2 regions of the Klebsiella sp. I138 genome follow, and region 1 is predicted to be linked to the other one. Evidence: riboswitches for the same ligand, from Rfam matches in the RefSeq annotation. Region 1 holds a riboswitch; the other holds the start of a gene.
What was found. A riboswitch is a leader RNA that binds a small molecule or an ion and turns the genes downstream of it on or off. The one in region 1 is predicted to bind thiamine pyrophosphate.

Region 1 (8,079 bases):
TCAGCTTCAGACAGGTCACGCCGTTGTGCTCGGTCACGCCGACGTTCGCACGGCCGGAATCCAGCAGCGCATCCCCGACGCGTTGGTTAAGCAGGGCCATAGCAGCAGCATCGCTGTCAGCCATCTGCGCCGGACGAGAGCGGAACAGCACGCTCGCCAGCTGTGGCTGCATGACCAGCTCCAGCGTCGGCTGGGACTTAACGTATTCCGCCACGTTTTTCGCCATGGTCACACCGTGATCGATGATCTCTGCGTATTGCTTCTGACCCAGCGCTTCCAGGCCCATCCACAGCTTCAGCGCATCGAAGCGACGGGTGGTTTGCAGCGATTTGGAGACCAGATTCGGTACGCCGTGTTCTTCATCGAACTCAGAGTTCAGATAGGCTGCCTGATAGCGCATCAGCTCATAGTGACGCGCGTCTTTTAACAGGAACGCGCCGCAGCTGATGGTCTGGAAGAACTGCTTGTGGAAGTCCAGGGTAATGGAATCCACGCATTCAATGCCATCCAGATAATCGCGATACTGCTCGGACAGGAGCAGTGCGCCACCCCATGCCGCATCTACGTGCAGCCAGATCTGATGTTCCGCCGCCACGCCAGCAATCGCCCGCAGCGGGTCAATCGCCCCCGCATCGGTGGTTCCGGCAGTGGCGACAATCGCCATGATCTGCTCACCGTTAGCCTGAGCTTCGGCGATCTTCGCTTTCAGGTCCGCAACGTCCATCCGCGCGAATTCGTCGGTTTTCACCAGCGTAACGGAACGGTAGCCGAGGCCCATCAGCGCCATATTCTTCTGCACCGAGAAGTGGGCGTTCTCAGAGCACAGCACTTTATACTTGCGCACATCACCCGGCAGACCGTCCTGCTGGATGGAGTGCCCCTGACGGGCGAAGAAGGCATCGCGTGCCAGCATCAGGCCCATCAGGTTGCTTTGAGTGCCGCCGCTGGTGAAGACGCCTGCGTCGCCGGCCGGGTAGCCGACCTGCGCGCGCAGCCATTCAATCAGCTTCATCTCGATGATGGTTGCCGACGGGCTTTGGTCCCAGGAGTCCATGCTCTGGTTAGTCGCATTAATCAGCACTTCCGCCGCCTGGCTGACCACCAGGCTCGGGCAATGCAGATGCGCCACACACTGCGGGTGATGTACCGACAGGCTGTCTTTCAGGAAGTACTCGATCGCACGTTCAATCGCCGCCTGGTTGCCCAGACCCTGTTCGGTGAACTCAAGCGTAATGCGCTCGCGCAGTTCGGCGACGCTTTTCCCTTGATACATCTCAGGCTGCTGCAGCCATTGCGCAACGGCCTGGCTGGTCTGGGCGATCACCTGCTGATAAGCCTCAATACTTTGTGGCGAACCAGCCAGAATCGGATTCAATTTGGACATTGCGGTCACTCGCTCCACTCAGACCGGTTTAACACCGGCGGCCAGCATGGCCTGTTCAAATTTGTCGAGGAAAATTTCCAGCTCGGCGTTGCTGATCAGCAGGGACGGCAGCAGACGCAGTACGCAGCCACCGCGGCCGCCGCGTTCGAGGATCAGGCCGGCTTCGAAACATTTCTTCTGCAACAGGGCAGACAGCGCGCCGTCAGCCGGGTAGCAACCCATATGATCCTGCTCGCCGTTCGGGTTGACTATCTCAATACCGATCATCAGACCGAGACCACGAATATGGCCCATCACCGGGAAACGTTTCTGCATGTCGGCCAGTTTGCCTTTCAGCCACTCGCCCTGTGCCGCAACTTTGCCTGCAATGTCGTTATCTTTCAGATGACGCAGCGTGGTCAACCCGGTGGCCATCGCCAGCTGGTTACCACGGAAGGTACCGGTATGGTGGCCCGGTTCCCAGGCGTCAAACTGCTTCTTGATACCCAGAACGGCCAGCGGCAGACCGCCACCGACGGCTTTCGACATCACGATGATGTCCGGCTCGATCCCGGCGTGTTCAAAGGCAAACAGCTTGCCGGTACGGGCAAAGCCCGCCTGAACTTCGTCGATGATCAGCAGAATGCCGTGTTCCTGGGTGACTTTACGAATGCGCTGGAGCCACTCAACCGGAGCCGGGTTCACGCCGCCTTCACCCTGAACGGCTTCAAGGATGACCGCCGCAGGTTTACGCACGCCGCTTTCCACGTCGTTGATCAGGTTTTCGAAGTAGTAGGTCAGCGCTTTCACGCCCGCTTCACCGCCGATACCCAGCGGGCAGCGGTACTGATGCGGATACGGCATAAACTGCACTTCAGGCATCATGCCGTTGACGGCTTCTTTCGGTGACAGGTTCCCGGTCACTGACAGCGCGCCGTGGGTCATGCCGTGGTAGCCGCCGGAGAAGCTGATAACCGAAGAACGACCGGTGTATTTTTTCGCCAGCTTCAGGGCCGCTTCTACGGCGTCAGCGCCGGACGGGCCGGTGAACTGCAGGCAGTATTCTTTGCCTTCTCCCGGCAGTAACGAGAGCAGGTATTCAGAAAAGCGATCTTTTAACGGGGTGGTCAGATCGAGAGTATGTAACGGCAAGCCGCTGGTAATGACACTTTGGATGCTTTGCAGCACATCAGGGTGGTTATGACCAAGAGCAAGGGTACCCGCGCCGGCAAGGCAATCAAGGTACTGCTTGTTATCCGCATCGGTTAACCACACGCCTTCCGCTTTTGTGATGGCCAGCGGCAGCTTACGTGGGTAACTCCTGACGTTCGATTCGAATTCAGCCTGACGGGCCAAAAAGGTTTCGTTGTTAGCGTCCAATAAATCTGCACTTAAAGTATCAATACGGACTTTATCCGTCATCATATCACTCCCACAACCAGCGTTGCGGTTGAACACTGGTTGAATAATTGGTTTAAGAAAATGAATCGCCATTCATAAAGCGCGCACAATATATGGCTTTTTAAATCGTCATTCAATGTTTTATTTATTGAGGTATTTTTACGTTATTTTTACATTACGAAAATCAATGGTAACGCATTGATTTAGATGATTTAATTTAAGTGTTATAAAACCATTAAAAGTGTAATTCTTAGTGAGTGAAAGTGCCGGGGTTTATTACCGTTTCGCTGAGTTAGCTGACGGAAATACTTCCGTCAGCTGTATGGTTACTCAATCCAGTTCGACCGCATATTGCGTTAAAGGTGTGATCTTTTTAACCAACTTGTTGTTATATAAAAACTGTTCGTAAGCCTCGTAGCGGGCTTTATCCAGCGCCGCCGGATTACGGGCAAACAGGGGTTCGGTTTGCTGCCAGGCCTGCTTGTTCAGCTCGGTATTCAGCTCCGGGTGAGCGGCGGCAAATGCCTGCCAGGTTTCCTGCGGATGGGCGTGCAGGTAGGCCACGCCTTTTTGCAGGGCCACGAGGAATTTTTTGATTTTAGCGGCATGAATTTGCTCACGATTTGCCACAATGACCAGCTCATCGTAAGCCGGCACGCCGAAATCTTCGACGTTCATCACCTGCGGGTCTTTACCCTGCAATTTTAGCTCCAGAGCTTCGATATTACGGTAGCCGCCAATCACCGCATCAACCTGACCGGCCAGCAGGGCGCTGGTTAGCTGGAAATTGACGTTAATCAGCGTGATGCTTTGCGGATCGATATGGGCGTTTGTCGCCATCGTTGCCAGCGTGGCCTGCTCGATACCGCTCACCGAGTAGCCGACTTTTTTGCCTTTCAGGTCGGCAGGGGTTTTGATGCTTTTATCCAGGGCGATCACGGTGTTCAACGGGGAGTTAATCAACGTACCGACCCGCACCAGCGGCAGGCCCTCATCGGCGAAAAAATGCACCTGTGGCTGATAGGTGATGGCCAGATCCGCCTGACCGGCTGCCACCAGACGCGGCGGCAGCGCCGGGTCAGACGGCGGGACTATTTTGACGTCCAGTCCTTGCTCTTTAAAGGCGCCAATCTGCTCTGCAACCATAATCGGGGCATGGTCCGGGTTAATGTACCAGTCCAGCACCAGCGTCAGCTTCTCGTTGGCGATAGCCTGACCGCTAAGCAGTGCGGTGATGGCCATCCCGGCGAAAATAGATTTGCTCATGGGTATTCCTTCATCGTTGTCCGTGTGGGTCATTATTCCGGCGTCCAGTTGATCAGCCGGTGTAAGAAAGCATCCACCGCCAGCCATAGCAGGATGGTCAGCAGCACTAAAATAAACAGCGCGGCAAAGCAGACATCGGTTTGCATGCGCGCGTTGGCATTGAGCATGACGTAGCCCAGACCTTCGGCCGAACCGACCCATTCACCGATAATCGCGCCGATGGGCGCCACGGCAGCCGCCATCCGCAGCCCGGAACCGAGCGCCGGCAGGGCGGCCATCAGGCGGACGTGACGCAGCTGTGCGCCAGACGAGGCGCCCATCGTGCGCGCCAGGTCGAGATAGTCATGGTTGACCCGGCGCAGGCCGTCAAAAAAGGCGGAGGTGACGGGAAAGAAGATAACCAGTACCGCCATCATCACTTTGGCGCTCATCCCGAAGCCGAACCACAGCACCAGCAGCGGGGCGAGGGCGAAAACCGGAATGGCCTGGCTGGTCAGTACCAGCGGCATCAGCCAGCGCTGTAGCCGTGGCGACATAATCATGCTCAGTGCTAATACCACCCCGAGCAGAACGCCGAGCGCCAGGCCGCTGAGGATCTCGCTTAACGTGACCAACGTGTGCCACCCCAGCCAGCTGCGGTTGACCCACAGGGCGTTAGCCACCGCCGACGGCGACGGCAGCAGGAACGCGGGGATGCCGCTGCGGCTGGCCAGCCACCAGAGCAGCAGCAGGCCACAGAACACCACGCCGCCGCGTAATAGTTTTCCTCTCATCCGTTGGCCCTCATCAGCTGTTGCAGCAGCTCGGCCTGACTATGCAGCAGGGCCGGATCGTCCGGTGCCCGCGGCGGTATCCCCGCCAGATGGTGCGAATCATCAATGCCGCCGGGCGGTGGCGAGAGCACCAGCAGACGATGGCTAAGCCGACAGGCTTCCATCGGATCGTGGGTAATCAGCACCACGGTACGCCGGGTCAGCAGTTCCGCCGCCAGCGTCTGGATACGGGTGCGGGTAATGGTGTCCAGCGCCGAGAAAGGTTCATCCATTAAGACGATCGGGCGATCTTCATACAGAGTGCGCGCCAGAGCGGCCCGCTGACGCATGCCGCCAGAGAGCGATGCCGGACGCTCGTTGGCGCACTGGCCGAGCCCCACCTGGTCTAATAAGGTCGCCACCCGCTGACGATCGACGCGTTCTCCGCGCAGACGAGCGCCGAGGGCAACGTTGTCCTGCACGCTCAGCCACGGATAGAGCAGGTCTTTTTGCCCCATCCACGCCAGGCGATGCCCCAGCGGCTGGCCGTCGCTGGCATAAACCTGGCCGCGGGTCGGGGCGGCCAGCCCGGCGATGATCCGCAGCAGGCTGGTTTTGCCGGCTCCGCTGGCACCCAGCAGCGAAATCCACTGTCCTCCGGGGATCTCAAACGACAGATTGTCGAATATGACCCGCGAACCGAAGCTCAGGCCTAAGTCCCGCACCTGAATCGTCGGGGCAATCACGCCGTAACCGCCGTGACGGCATTCAGTCCCATTTGCCAGAAGTTGGCTTCCAGACGGGTGGCGGTAGTGAAGATCGAACTCAACTCGGCGAGACGTGACTGCGCACCGCGCTGCTGCCAGATATTTTCGAGCAGGCCGATTGCCGCGTTGACGCCGTCGAGATAACCCGCGTCGCCGTAGTTACGGATCCAGGAAGCATATGGGTTATTTTCGAACCGGGTAGCCGGGTCGTTGAGCAGCCCGAGGCCGATTTCCGCGTAGCCCGCGACGCAGGGCATCAGCGCCACCAGCAGGTCCAGCGCATCCCCGGAATGACCGATATCCAGCACATAGCGGGTGTAGTTTACCGTCTCAGGCGCTTCGCTTTCGGCGGCCATCGTGGCTTCATCCAGCCCCCAGCCGGCACAGTAGCCGACGTGCAGCGGCAGTTCGCCAAGGATTGCGTTCATTGACGCGGCCGCGGCGCGCATCTCCGGGAGCGTACGCAGTTTGCTGACTAACAGGGCATAGCTGCGGGCAAAGTGGATCAGGAACAGGTAGTCCTGAGTCAGATAGCGCTGGAAGGCGCATTCGGGCAAGGTTCCGTCGGCGAGCTGGCGAAGAAAAGGATGGGCAACGTACTGTTCCCAGTCGTGTCCCGCCTGCTGGCGCAGACGACCATAAATACCCTGGGTGAAGACGGGAAGAATCACAGGACCTCCTGATAAAAGGGAGATCCGGGCGTGCGGAAGTATGAACAGGCAATGGCGGTAACTGGCAAAATTGCCGACCCGTCCCTTCGCTGGCATGACCCAGATCAGGTTCAAAGGGTTCGGCTTACGCCATCTCAGCCCTCACGGGACACCCCTCGGTTGCGCAATGTTATACGGCATTCACTTTTTGATTACAATCCCGCAGGGAGGCGATTTAAGCCACACATAGGTGACGCTGTCACTTATTTTTGGCAGGAAAATTCACCGCACAAGCAGAATGCGCACGGTTTTTATTAGCAATGTATGCGCTTAAGGCGGGCTATTTTGTCCAAAATTAAAGAAAACCTCTGGCCGAAAATTGGTAGTTCATGGCGCCATAGGATATATTTTCATTACCTGAAACCCATTATTCTTCAGCCACCTGGGCGTTCAGAACCCATCACGGCCCCGGAGAGTGCATGAAGTTTTCGCTATCGACCTTATTGCTGGCGCTCATCGTGCCGCTTTCCTTTCCTGCGGCGGCCGCCGATCTGTTCGATCCGGAAGATGGCATGCTGGATATGAGCCATTATCTCCAGGATAACCAGTATGGATTTCTTCCGGTACCGCTGGTCATCACGGAGCCGGCGGTGGGCTACGGCGGGGGGCTGTTTGGCCTCTTTTTGCACGGTAAAGGCACGCGTGATGGCGATAATTTCATTCCGCCGCCAATCACTGCTTTTGGTGGTGGTGGGACGCAAAACGGCACCTGGTTTGTTGGCGGCGGCCATCGGCATACCTGGAAGAACGACCATATCCGCTATCTGGTGATGCTGGGTTACGCCAATATTAAACTGGATATCTATTCTGACGGCCTCAGCAACCTGAATAAAAATACGGCGATTCACTCGCAGACCCGGGGCTATGGCGGTCTGCAAAAACTGTTGTTCCGCATTGGCGACACGCCGGTATTTGTCGGCGCCTCGCAGGTTTATGCAAAAACCGATATTTCTGCCGATAACCCGGTGGTCAATCGGATCTGGCAGCAGGTACTGGGGCAGGAAAGTGCATCTTCGGCGCTGGGGGTGGTGGCTGAATATGACACTACGGATAATTTTTTCTATCCTAAGAAGGGGTTATCGGTACAGAGCGAGTATCGATTTTATCGTTCATTGCTGGGCGGCGACTATCATTACGATCAGTTCTCTTTAGATGGGAAATACTTTATCCCACTGAGCCGCACGCTGACGCTCGCCGTAGCCGGCAACTATCAGTCGCTAACTCATCATGATAAGCGTCTGACGCCGATGGCTCGCCCTTATATCGAATTACGCGGGATTTCGCGTTATCGCTATCAAGGGGATTACGTGAGTACCGCACAAACTCAGCTAGCCTGGGAGTTTCAGCCGCGTTGGATCCTGCAAGGTTTCGTCGGCATTGGCAGTGCAGCAGACGAAGCACATTCATTGTGGGAGCAAACGGAAGTGGCGTGGGGGACAGGGTTTCGCTACCTGATAGCGCGCCAGTATGGGTTACATACGGGGATTGATATCGCCTTCAGCGAACACGAGCAGGCGGTCTATTTTAATGTGGGTTCCGGACTTTAAGGTCAAATGAGAAAAAAATGAGATGGACTAAAACCGTAATTATGTTGTTGTTAACGTCGGGTACCGCCTGGGGGGCCAGCACAACCGACAGTTCCGACAGCAGCAATGACAGCTATTTTCCGATCTGGGGTGATGAAGCACGGGCGCGCGGATATTCCATCCCGCTGCCGTTTGGGGTCAATTTAAGCTACATGAATATCCGCCAGGATATTCTGGTCGACAGTATCTATTTTTCCGGGCTGAAGCTGGGCAATCACCCGATTCCGAGCGATA
Region 2 (8,079 bases), 970 kb from region 1:
AGTGAGACGCTGGCCGCCAGCTCATTAAGCAGCACTTTCGCCTGAATCACCTCTTGAGAGACGTCATCATCGAGCAGGCTATCGGAGACGTAATTCAGCGCCCGATAGTCGGTGCTGATATGCGCAAGCGTGATGCGCATAGCGCTCTCTTCCGCCATTCTGGCCGCATGCTGTAGCAGTGGAATACCGTCCTGGCTGCTGTTAATCAGTACCAGGGCATGGTGATAAACGGGCATAGCCGTACCTCGACGAGTGGTGTCACCGGGAAGGTAGCTCCCTGATGTTCATTTTGTGCCCGCCGCGGTGGGAATGCAAATGGCGCGATGTGCATCGCGCGGTCCGCCGTCTGGCGAAGCGTCACCGGGGAGGCACGGTGGAAAAAGGTAAAAAAATACCCCACAGCCGAAGGCTGCGGGGCAGGGCAGGATTGCCGGGGAGATTACGGTGTGACGATGTTGAACCAGAACTCAAACTTGTCCATGTAGCTCAGCATTTCGTCCAGCTTCGCGCCATTACCGGTAATTTTCACGTCGCCTTTCTCTTCAGCCTGCTTCAGGGTTTCCTGCTTCAGGATGATTTTGTTTAACGTGTCGCGGTTCAGCGTGATGTTGGCATCGGCGTCTTTCGCTACCACGTTGGCGGTGTGGTTGAGCACGCCGTTTTCCAGCTCCAGCTTATACTTCCCGCCGTCTTTCCCGAGATCGATATTGAAGACCGCTTTTGCATTGCCGGCCTTCACGCCGTCAATATGCACGCCCAGATAATCGAAGAACATCTCCGGCGTCATCGCCCGCACCGTATCCGGGCTGGCGGTGTTTGGCGTAGGCAGCTTCTGCACGCCGTTACGCAGTTCCTGCGCGCCGGTCAGGTAGAAGTTACGCCACGGACCGGATTCGGCCTGGTAGCCCATCTGCTCCAGCGCATCAGCCTCCAGGTTACGTGCTTCCTGGTTTTTCGGGTCAGCAAAGACCACTTTGCTGGTGACCTGCGCGACCCAGCGGTAGTTACCCTGGCTGTAATCTTCTTTGGCTTTTTTCAGCACGTTGCTCGCGCCACCCATATATTCGACAAACTTCTTCGCCGCCTGCTCCGGTGCCAGCTCGTCGAGGGTTGCCGGGTTGCCATCGAACCAGCCGAGATAGAACACGTAGGTGGCTTTCACATCATGACTCACCGAGCCATAGTAGCCGCGGCTTGCCCACTGTTTCTCCAGCGATGGCGGCAGCGTAAAGTTAGCCGCGATTTCATCGCGGGTCAGACCTTCGTTGGCCATACGCAGCGTCTGGTCATTGATGTAACGGTACATATCACGCTGACCTTTCATCAGCTTCACAATGTTGTCGTTACCCCAGGTTGGCCAGTGGTGCTGGGCAATAATAACTTCAGCATCGCTGCCCCAGCGGTCGATAGCGGCGTTGATGTATTTCGACCAGGCCAGCGGATCGCGGATTTTTGCGCCGCGCAGCGAGTAGGTATTGTGCAGCGTGTGGGTCACGTCTTCCGCTGCCTCAATCATTTTCTTCTCTTTGACGTACCACAGCATTTCGGACGGAGCCTCGGAGCCCGGCGCCATCATGAAGTCGTAGGTCAGGCCATCGATCACTTCTTCCTGGCCGGTATGCGTAATGTAGTTGGTCGGCTGTAGCAGCGTCACGGTACCGGCGGAGGTGGTGGTGCCCAGCCCGGCACCGACCTGGCCTTTGGCATCAGGTTTGAGCAGGTTGCCGTACATGTAGCTGGCGCGACGGCTCATGGCGTTACCGGCCATAATATTTTCGGAAACCGCTTCTTCCATAAATCCGGCCGGAGCGTAGATTTTCACTTTGCCTGACTTCACATCCGCTTCATCAACCACGCCGCGGATACCGCCGTAGTGGTCAACGTGGCTATGGGTAAACAGGACCGCGACGACCGGTTTTTTGCCACGGTTTTTGAAATACAGTTCCAGGCCTTCTTTGGCCGGTTCTGCGGACAGCAGCGGGTCAATAATCGTGATCCCTTTCTCGCCTTCCACGATAGTCATGTTGGAAAGGTCAAGGTTACGAATCTGGTAAACGCCGTCGGTCACTTTATACAGGCCGCTGATGTTAATCAGCTGCGACTGACGCCACAGGCTCGGGTTAACGGTTGCCGGAGCTTTTTCGCCTTCTTTGATGAAGTCGTACTTCGCCGGGTTCCAGATAACGTTACCCTGTTCGCCTTTAATGACTTCCTGGGGCAGAGCGGCGACAAAGCCTTTATGCGCATTTTCAAAGTCGGTTTTATCGGCAAACGGCAGCTTGTTATACAGTGCGTTATTTGCCTGCTGGGTGGCTTCGGTTGCCTCTTTCGGCATAATCTGCGCGAAAGCTGAAACGGACAGCGAAGTTAAAACACCGGCCAGCGCCAGATGTTTTGCGATCTGATTTAATTTCATTGAAGGGCCTCTTGGATAATTTTCGTCGGGCTCAAAGAATAATGTTGAAACGACGAAAGCAAATCTGGAGTAATTGCTGACCATTGTAAGGGAATCTTATGAGTGCGATAGTCCCATATGGGACTGGCCATCAATCAAAATGAAACCGCCGGGAATGAGCATGATGTTCGCTGCTATACTAAAGCCGACAGCAAAAGGCGTGAGAAGGGGAAGTGCGTGAATTTTCAGGAAATACATAGCTATTATCAAACGCTAAAAATAGACACCTATCTGGCGGGAATTACCGAGGAAGGTGAAACGCTATCCGTGTCGATAAATAAAAAATTAGAATTAAAGGCCGGATATATTTATTTTTGTATCGACGGTTCTTTATCGATGGTTATGCCCGATAACGGGCTGATTGTAGGGAATACAATTGAACATATGCCGGTCGGTTTGCTGGAAAGATATTGTCCATTAGCGAAATTTGAATATAGCGCGGTAACCGCGGTGGAGCTTATCAAAATAACGTATGAGGCGTTCGACCGTATTTTTATACAAAACAGCCCGCAGCGCGTTCAGGAGCTGGCGACCATCATGGCGTATATGACCATCTTCACCATCGATCTGCACCATGAACGGCGGCAGCTCACCAGCTATCAGACTATCCGGCCGATGTTGTTTCGCTATCTCTACCGTCAGCAAGCGCACAAAGGTGAAAATGAAGGACTGGCGCTGTTTATCATTAAGCGAACGAACCTGTCGCGCACGCACGTTTTCCGGGTGCTGGCCGATCTGAAAGCCGGGGGCTACATCACGATGGTAAGAGGCAAACTGGTCTCCATCGACCGGCCACTGCCGGAAGAATATTAGGGTGGCTGCCGGGGTGGCGTTTTCTGCTGGATCGGTGACGATGTGGCAGCGTATTTTCGAAAGCGCGCCCGACATCAGGTGCTTGCGTCAGGCGTCGGCTTACCGTAACCTGCCTGCCGAGAAGATAGATATCTTCTCGATGACTCGGGGTGCCCTTCTGCGTGAAGGCTGAGAAAAACCCGTACCACCTGATCTGGATAATGCCAGCGTAGGGAAGTCAGAGACCCATTGGGTCGTTGCTTCTTCACCGCCTGGCTGGAGCAAACGATGCAAGCTGAGCCTCTCAATCCCGCGCACATAGCGCATCTGCAACATCTCTTTCGCCGTCATTCTCCCCTTGTTCACTGTATGACCAATGATGTGGTACAGACCTTTACTGCTAACGTACTGCTGGCGATCGGCGCCTCTCCGGCGATGGTGATTGACCCGCAGGAAGCGAGCCAGTTTGCGGCCATTGCCGATGCATTGCTGATTAACGTCGGAACCCTGACCATCGAGCGCGCAGAGGCTATGCGTGCCGCGGCGCTCAGTGCGCAAAGCGCGGGTAAGCCGTGGGCGCTGGATCCGGTGGCCGTCGGAGCGTTAACGTTGCGTAGCGAATTTTGCCATGAGCTGCTGAGCCTGCACCCGGCCGCCATTCGCGGCAACGCTTCCGAGATTATGGCGCTGGCGGGAATGAGCGCCGGTGGGCGCGGCGTGGACACCACCGATACCGCCGCCGCGGCGCTGCCTGCCGCTCAGGCGCTGGCGCGACAGATCAATACCATCGTCGCGGTAACCGGCGAAGTGGATTACATCACCGACGGGCAGCGCACGCGTACGGTCAGCGGCGGGGATGTCCTGATGACGCGGGTGGTGGGTACCGGCTGTGCGCTCTCTGCCGTGGTGGCGGCCAGTACCGCGATGCCCGGCGACCGCCTTGAAAACGTTGCGGCGGCCTGCGGCCTGATGAAACAGGCGGGAGGCGCGGCAGCGCTCGGCAGAGGTCCGGGCAGTTTTACTCCGGCGTTTCTTGACGCGCTGTACGGGGAGAACAAATGATGAAACGAATTAATGCGCTGACCATTGCCGGCACCGACCCCAGCGGCGGTGCGGGGATCCAGGCCGACCTGAAAACCTTCTCTGCGCTGGGAGCCTATGGCTGCTCGGTGATCACTGCGCTGGTGGCGCAAAATACTCGTGGCGTGCAGTCGGTCTATCGTATCGATCCTGATTTTGTTGCCGCGCAGCTGGATTCAGTATTCAGCGACGTCCGTATCGATACGACGAAAATTGGCATGCTGGCAGAAACGGATATCGTCGAAGCCGTGGCGGAACGTTTAGCGCGCTATCAGATAGAGAACGTCGTCCTGGATACGGTCATGCTGGCGAAAAGTGGCGATCCGCTGCTCTCGGCTTCAGCGGTGGAGACCTTACGCACCCGGCTCCTGCCGCGGGTTTCGCTGATCACACCGAATCTGCCGGAAGCGGCGGCGCTGCTGGATGCACCGCATGCGCAAAGTGAAAAAGAGATGCTCGAACAGGGGCGGGCGCTGCTGGCGATGGGCTGTGGCGCGGTGCTGATGAAAGGCGGTCATCTCGATAACGCGGAAAGCCCGGACTGGTTGTTTACCCGCGAAGGCGAACAGCGGTTTACCGCACCGCGCGTCCAGACTAAAAATACCCACGGTACCGGATGTACGCTCTCTGCGGCGCTGGCGGCCCTGCGCCCGCGCTATAGCGACTGGGGACAGACGGTGGCCGAGGCGAAAGGCTGGCTCTCTGCGGCGCTGGCGCAGGCGGATTCGCTGGAGGTGGGCCACGGTATTGGACCGGTTCACCATTTCCACGCGTGGTGGTAAGCCTGATATACTGGCGTGAGAATTCTGCCAGGAAAAGATAAATGGAACAGGCGCATACCCGGTTAATTACCCAGCTTGTTGAACGGATTGCGGCAGCGGATAACGCGCCGCTCTATCTGAAGTTTGCCGACACGATCAAGGATGCCGTGCGCAGCGGCTGGCTGGAAAATGGCAATATTCTTCCCGGTGAACGCGATCTCAGCCAGCTCACCGGCGTGTCGCGTATTACCGTACGCAAAGCGCTCCAGCTGCTGGAAGATGAAGGCGTGGTGACCCGTTCGCGCGGTTACGGGACGCAAATCAACAACATCTTCGAGTATTCCCTGAAAGAAGCTCGCGGCTTTACCCAGCAGGTGGTTTTGCGCGGTAAGAAGCCGGATACGCTGTGGGTGAACAAGCGTATTGTCAAATGTCCGGAAGAAGTTGCCCAGCAGCTGGCAATCGCGGCGGGCAGCGAAGTGTTTATGCTCAAGCGCATTCGGTATGTTGATGAGGACGCCGTGTCGCTTGAAGAGTCCTGGGTGCCTGCACATCTGATTCATGATGTGGATGCGATCAGCGTCTCGCTGTACGACTACTTCCGCAGCCAGCAGATCCTGCCGCAGCGAACCCGCTCACGCGTCAGCGCCCGGATGCCGGACGCCGAATTCCAGGCGCATATTAAGATGGACAGTGCTATCCCGGTGCTGGTGATCAAACAGGTGGCCCTCGATCAGCACCAGCACCCCATCGAATACAGCATCAGCTACTGCCGTAGCGACCTATACGTTTTTGTGTGCGAGGAGTAGCGCTTCGCGGTCCGGGGCGCAATCGCCGCCCCGATGGCCCACGACCCAGGCGGCAACGGCGTTCCCCAGCGTAACCGCCTCTCCCAGGCTCCAGCCAGCGGCCAGCCCGGCAAGCGTCCCGCCGGCGTGGCTGTCACCCGCGCCAATCGTATCAACCACCGTGGTCGGGAAAGGGGCGGCGAGGCCGCTTTCCTGCGGGCTGAAATACCAGGCGCCTTCTTTATCCAGACGCACAATCAGCGGTGCGGCATATTTATTCAGCCAGGCGGCGCCAAATTCGCTGACCTGGGGAGAAAACCCATTGGCATCGGCCGCGATCGCGGCTTCCTGCCGGTTGACGGAGACCAGCGGCTTAAGGGCCATCAGGCGCGTCATCAGCGCTTCGGGAATATCGGCAATCCGCGGGCCAAAGTCGATAAACGCGCTGACCCCGGACTGCCGCTCCAGCCAGGCCACCAGTCGTTCACCGCTGGCGGATGCCAGCTGATAACCGGAAAGGTAGACCAGACTGCCGGGCGGTGAGTACAGCGGTTTGAGCCACGCGTCGCACCATTGGTTTTCCACGCCGCTGAAGGACATAAAGGTCCGTTCGCCGTCTGGCTCAACCAGCGCCAGGCACCAGCCATTGTCCCCGTCGGCCTGGGTGATGACGCTCGCTAACCCCTCCTTGGCCAGCCGGTGGCGGATAATTTCCGCCCACACCCCCTGGCCAATCGGCAGCGCGTTTTGGGATTCGATCCCCAGCCTTTTTAACGCCACGGCGATGTTCAGCGCGCAGCCACCAACGTTCACGCTCTGCTGTTGCAGCTCGATATCACACCCGCGCCAGGGCAGGGCATACGCGTCGGCAATCACATCAATCACCGCCGCGCCAAGGACGGTGACCGGGCGTTGTGCTCTCAGCGTGGCCAGTTTGTCCGTTAACTGTTGGGCATTCATTCGGCCTCCCGCTGCTGGCGATAATGCATCAGGGCATCGGCATAGCGCGTGAAGTCCAGTTTGTTGACGTCGTCCAGGCGCGCCTTCAACGCGCCATCGATGGCTGACACACCGTGTAAAGCGCCGCAAATCGCCGTCGCCATGGCCCCGATAGTATCGGTATCGCCGCCAAGATTGGCACAGAGAATAGCGCAGCGGTTAGGGTCAGTACCGGCCAGTTCAACCATCGCTATTGCGCACGGCACGGATTCAATGGTGCTGGTCCCGGCGCCGATGAGCTGATAGAGCCGCTCGCTGGCGGACTCCAGACCATCAGCTTCTCGCACGGTCCGTAATGCCAGCTCAATACGCAGCGCCAGTGAAGCGCTAAACGTGGTGGTCCGCATTTCCTGTGCGTGACGTGCCACGCCCGGCAGGGCGTCAACAATCGCTGACCAGTCGGCGCCGTCCACGGCTCGCGAGATAGCCCAGGCGATAACCGTAGCGCCCGCAATCGCTAAATCAGATTTGTGCGTCGGGCTGGAGGCTGCCGCCACCTCGCCGATAAACGCGTCAAGATTCCCGCCCGGCAGCAGGCAACCCAGCGGAGAGGCGCGCATTGCCGCGCCGTTGGTGACGCCGTTATTATCCAGTTCGCTGACCGGCTTACCGCTGCGAATCGCGTTGAGGGCAATTTTCGATGTCGGCCCCAGGACATTTTTATTGAACGCATCGAAGCCTTCGGCCCAGCGCAGAATATGTCGGCCAATCACATCCGGCACGATCTGCCCGTCGCATTCCATGATGGCGTCGGCAAGGCACAGGGCCATCGATGTGTCATCGGTAAATTCCGCCTCGGCAAAGTAGCAGGCGGCATTATTCTCCGCCGGGCCAGGCAGGAAGCGGTCGATCCAGCCAAAATGGGCTTTCACCCGCGATCGTGGCCATAGCTCCGATGGCATGCCCATCGCATCCCCTAACGCCTGCCCGTAAAGAGCACCGAGAATACGTTCTGCTTTCATTTCACTTCCCCTTGTTTAAGCTCAGCATTTTGCGTGTCTACGTCGATGGTCGTAATCTCTTTGTCCGATTCACGGAAAAACACCATGAACAACACGGCGATAACGGCAATCATGACTGCGCCGAACGTCCACATGCCCGCCCAGTTGAAGGTGAGGCCGTTGACGGGAGGCGATAAGGCGAACATTTTTTCCATCATCACGCCGCCGAGGCGGTAGCCGAGCAGGCTACCAAAGCCCTGGCA

Region 2: another riboswitch for thiamine pyrophosphate. It lies ahead of thiM (hydroxyethylthiazole kinase); the one in region 1 lies ahead of ACMYSK_RS06480 (TenA family protein).

What each region holds. Positions count from the first base shown of each region.
Region 1 covers NZ_CP180447.1:1,386,870-1,394,948, reverse strand. The annotation lists gene ACMYSK_RS06505 (pyridoxal phosphate-dependent decarboxylase family protein) at 1-1,393, opposite strand, end outside; gene ACMYSK_RS06500 (diaminobutyrate--2-oxoglutarate transaminase) at 1,403-2,788, opposite strand; gene ACMYSK_RS06495 (ABC transporter substrate-binding protein) at 3,095-4,030, opposite strand; gene ACMYSK_RS06490 (ABC transporter permease) at 4,063-4,803, opposite strand; gene ACMYSK_RS06485 (ABC transporter ATP-binding protein) at 4,800-5,528, opposite strand; gene ACMYSK_RS06480 (TenA family protein) at 5,525-6,220, opposite strand; TPP riboswitch at 6,285-6,386, opposite strand; gene ACMYSK_RS06475 (BamA/TamA family outer membrane protein) at 6,679-7,806, shown strand; gene ACMYSK_RS06470 (hypothetical protein) at 7,824-8,079, shown strand, end outside.
Region 2 covers NZ_CP180447.1:415,584-423,662, forward strand. The annotation lists gene ACMYSK_RS01875 (universal stress protein) at 1-236, opposite strand, end outside; gene ACMYSK_RS01880 (alkyl/aryl-sulfatase) at 440-2,416, opposite strand; gene ACMYSK_RS01885 (helix-turn-helix domain-containing protein) at 2,633-3,268, shown strand; TPP riboswitch at 3,404-3,500, shown strand; gene thiM (hydroxyethylthiazole kinase) at 3,536-4,309, shown strand; gene thiD (bifunctional hydroxymethylpyrimidine kinase/phosphomethylpyrimidine kinase) at 4,309-5,109, shown strand; gene ACMYSK_RS01900 (GntR family transcriptional regulator) at 5,151-5,897, shown strand; gene ACMYSK_RS01905 (PfkB family carbohydrate kinase) at 5,871-6,836, opposite strand; gene ACMYSK_RS01910 (ADP-ribosylglycohydrolase family protein) at 6,833-7,837, opposite strand; gene ACMYSK_RS01915 (nucleoside permease) at 7,834-8,079, opposite strand, start outside.